DNA from 2 places in the Bacillus sp. PK3-067 genome. Region 2 is predicted to be linked to the other one. Evidence: predicted binding sites of a transcription regulator. Region 2 holds the regulator's gene; the other holds the start of a gene.
The links. The regulator LexA, encoded in region 2, represses DNA repair genes until DNA is damaged. The targets are predictions, from matches to a motif close to CGAACATATGTTCG.
Positions count from the first base shown of each region.

Region 1: uvrB (excinuclease ABC subunit B) is a predicted target of LexA. The motif match lies at 1,056-1,069, and genes of this name have one in related genera.

Region 1 covers NZ_CP096490.1:5,074,227-5,076,438, reverse strand. Annotated here, with positions in the region: gene M1D73_RS26260 (hypothetical protein) at 1-513, shown strand, start outside; gene M1D73_RS26255 (DUF4362 domain-containing protein) at 559-990, shown strand; gene uvrB (excinuclease ABC subunit B) at 1,141-2,212, shown strand, end outside.
Region 2 covers NZ_CP096490.1:3,681,897-3,684,108, reverse strand. Annotated here, with positions in the region: gene M1D73_RS18880 (DUF1700 domain-containing protein) at 1-102, shown strand, start outside; gene M1D73_RS18875 (DUF4097 family beta strand repeat-containing protein) at 103-906, shown strand; gene lexA (transcriptional repressor LexA) at 997-1,617, opposite strand; gene M1D73_RS18865 (YneB family resolvase-like protein) at 1,759-2,212, shown strand, end outside.

The sequences.
Region 1 (2,212 bases), 1.4 Mb from region 2:
AAGGCGAGTTTTATTATGGGAATTGTACTCCTCGTAAATGAAGTGTTTATTTTAACTTTAGGAGTAGTGGACTATTATCAAACAGGAAAGTTCTCTAACTTTCAAATTATTACTGTAATTATTTTATTGTATGCAGTTTTCTACGGGAAAAAGGATTTGAAGAAGCTTGATATATTTGCACAAAAATCAGTTGCGAAATGGCGTAATGAACCGGCGCCTATTATTGAAGAACAGGTAGAATTAATAGGCATGGCCTATGCAAAGCAGGAAATAAAAAATTGGGTATTACATCTTGTTTTATTCGTTGGTGTGCACATATTCTTTTTCTTCGCGTATGGATTTATTCCATTTGAACAATGGGGTAATTGGTTAGAATCGGGAATCGTTTTAAATAAAGCTGCAAGTCGCGTGAGCCAAGTGTGGGCGATTGTATTTTTAGTTGATACAGCAATTTCATTTTCATATGTGATTTTTCCGAAGAAGGAGAAAGGAAAAGAAAAGCTACTTTCATAGTTGAAAGTAGCTTTTCTGGTATACAAATAATTTTTATAGGAGAGGATGACAATAGAAAAAAGAATCAGCTGTATATGTCTATTTCTCTTTAGTTTAGTAGCATGTTCACCATCTAGCACTACAATTGATAAGAAGAATGATGTCATTGTAAAGGGAGTAGGAACTTCCAATCTAGATAAATTCGAACAGTTCGTTATGAACGTTGATCAAGGGGAAGTTGATAAAATAAGAATTGTACAGTATACCGATGAAGGTGACCCGGTTTTTCAAACGTTAGAGCATAGTGGGAAAGATATCCTTTATGTGTTAGATAGTAGACAAGACAAGTTTGCTGGTGACCATAAAGGATTACATAAAGATAGTTATAAAAGTATTGTTAAAGAGCAGCGCGAATCAGAAAGTACTTATCGGTTAACAGATTGTACGAATGAAGATGGACGCAATGGATATGACTTATTATATGTATCAAAAAAATAGAGTTAGTAGAGGAAGGAAGTATTTACTCCTTCCTTTTTCTATGTGTATATTGTCGAAAACTTTACCGAATATCTGTTCGTTTTTTTAGGTTTTTTATAGGTATTCGTGGTAAAATAATAATACAGATTTTTATGAGGAGGTCGGATTTTCTTGGAACGTCAATTTGAAATTGTCTCAGCGTATTCCCCGCAAGGTGATCAGCCGGTAGCTATAGAGAAGCTTGTAGAGGGAATTAATAGTGGAAAGAAAAAGCAAGTGTTGCTTGGAGCAACAGGAACGGGTAAGACATTTACGATTTCAAATGTCATTAAAGAAGTGCAAAAGCCAACACTTGTTATGGCTCATAATAAAACGTTAGCAGGGCAGTTATATAGTGAGTTGAAAGACTTTTTCCCGAATAATGCAGTTGAATATTTTGTTAGTTACTACGATTATTATCAGCCAGAAGCGTATGTACCACAAACAGATACGTTTATTGAAAAAGATGCGCAGATTAATGATGAAATTGATAAATTGCGTCACTCGGCAACGTCTGCATTATTTGAACGGGACGATGTAATTATTGTTGCGAGTGTTTCTTGTATATATGGCTTAGGTTCTCCAGAAGAATACCGCGAGCTAGTTGTTTCGCTTCGAGTTGGTATGGAAAAAGACCGTAATCAATTGCTTCGTGAACTTGTTGATGTACAGTATGGACGTAATGATATTGATTTCAAGCGTGGTACATTCCGTGTGCGAGGAGATGTAGTTGAAATCTTCCCGGCATCACTTGATGAGCATTGTATTCGAATCGAATTTTTCGGTGATGAAATAGATCGTATTCGTGAAGTAAATGCGTTAACAGGTGAAGTATTAGCAGAACGTGAGCATGTAGCAATCTTCCCAGCATCTCACTTCGTTACACGTGAAGAAAAGATGAAGGTCGCTATTGAAAATATCGAAAAAGAATTAGAAGAGCGTTTAAAGGAATTAAATGAAAACGGCAAGTTGTTAGAAGCGCAGCGTATAGAACAGCGTACACGTTATGATTTAGAAATGATGCGCGAGATGGGATTTTGTTCAGGTATTGAAAACTACTCCCGTCATTTAACACTTCGTCCAGCGGGGGCAACGCCGTATACGCTATTAGACTATTTCCCGAAAGATTTCTTAATCGTTATGGATGAATCGCACGTATCAGTACCGCAAGTAAGAGCGATGTATAACGGGGACCAAGCGCGTA
Region 2 (2,212 bases):
GGTTTATTTTTATGTATTATCGCTTTTTATAGTACAAAGTGGTTTAAGAGATTGTGTGTACGATATGTAATATGGAACTTCAAAATGATAAAAGGAGAGTAAATGATGAAAAAACTATTTTTAATCGCTATCGCTTGTATCATTATTGGAGTAATAGGAATTTCCCAAACATATGAAAAAGCAGTACAAACTGCTGAAAAAGGCGATAAAGAAAATGTAATTAAAAACGAAACATTAAAAAATATAGAAGTTAAGTTAGATGCCGGGGATATTATTGTCCAAAAATCTCCTGACTCTTCTTTTTATGTAAAGCAATCGGGAGATGTACGTAAACAAGAGATTCGTATCGCAGAAGATGGTGACACATTAAAAATTATTGGGGAAAGAGAAAAAGGTGCTTCATTTGATTTTTCTTTTTACGATTTTAGGTTTCAAACGTCTAAATTGACTCTCCTTGTGCCCGAACGCTCTTACCAAGATGTAAAAGTAAATTCATCTGCTGGACAAATCGAAATGAGTGATGTGAAAAGTGATAGCGTAAGTGTTAGGACACTTGCTGGAGAAGTAGAGTTGAAACAAGTAACGGCTAAGAATGTGGAGGGATCGACAAAAGCTGGTGAGGTGAACTTTAAGAAGGTATTAGGGAAAGTGACCGCAAAAACAACAAGTGGGGAAATAAATATTCAAGATCATGATTCTAAGTATAATCTAGAAGCAAGTTCAACTGCGGGAGATATAGATATTACTTTATCGGAAAAACCACAAGATGCGGTAATTACTGGGCAAAGTGCTGCTGGAGATGTAACAATTTTTAATGAAGAAAATAAAAATGTAACAATTGGAAATGGTAGTAAAAAGATTAGCGGTAAAACGGCTGCGGGAGATGTGACGATTGAAACTCGTTAATAAGAAATAGAATGCATGGAAATCTATCAAAATACAAAAAGAAGATAATTACCGTATATAAATAAGGTAATTATCTTCTTTTTGTTATTTTTAATGTAAATCACGATATACGCCAATTACTTTCCCGATAACTGACACTTGTTTTAAAATGATAGGTTCTAATGAAGAGTTTTCTGGTTGTAGACGGAAATGGTCTTTTTCTTTATAGAAACGTTTAACTGTTGCTTCGTTATCCTCTGTTAAAGCGACTACAATTTCACCATTATATGCAGACTGCTGTTGGCGAACAACAACTAAATCTCCATCGAAAATACCAGCTTCAATCATACTATCTCCAGAAATACGTAACATGAACACTTGGTCTGCTCCAGCAACAATACTAGCTGGAAGTGGGAAATGTTCTTCTACGCTTTCGACCGCTGTAATTGGTAAACCAGCAGTGACTTTTCCGACAATTGGAACTTGAATAACAGATTGTGTTTCCGTATCCATTCGGTCTTCACCTAAAATTTCAATGGCACGTGGTTTTGTTGGATCGCGTCGAATGTATCCTTTTTCTTCTAATCGTGATAAATGTCCGTGCACTGTAGAACTAGAAGCGAGGCCGACTGCTTGACCAATTTCACGTACGGAAGGTGGATATCCTTTTTCTTGTACTTTTAGCTTAATAAAGTCGAGAATGTCTTGCTGGCGTTTCGTTAACTTTTCCATGTTTTCTAACACCTCGTTTTCTTTCATTTTTCTTATTAATAAGTATAACATGTGAAAAAACATTCTACAAACATAAGTTCGAACAAATGGCGGATTTATGTTACACTATAGGGAAATAATAGGGAGAAAGAGGGGTTCAAAATGAATGCAATTATTTATGCACGTGTGAGTACAACGAAAGAAGCGCAAGAAACATCATTATTACGTCAAAAAGATGAATTATTGCATTTAGCTGAGCGCTATCAAATGAATGTTACTAAGGTGATTGAAGAGCAGGCTAGTGGATATACAATTGAACGTGACGGTATATTAGAGGTGTTGGATACAATTCGAGACGAACAAATTGATGTGTTACTTATACAAGATGAAACGCGTCTTGGTAGAGGAAATGCGAAGATCGCGTTAATGCATTGTTTACATAAAGAAGGCATAAAAGTATATACGCATACACATAATGGTGAATTACAATTGTCGGATTCTGATTCAATGGTATTAGATATTATTGGTATTGTTGAAGAATATCAAAGAAAGATTCATAATTTGAAAATTAAACGAGGTATGCAACGTGCAGTAGAAAAAGGTTATCGTCCAGAAA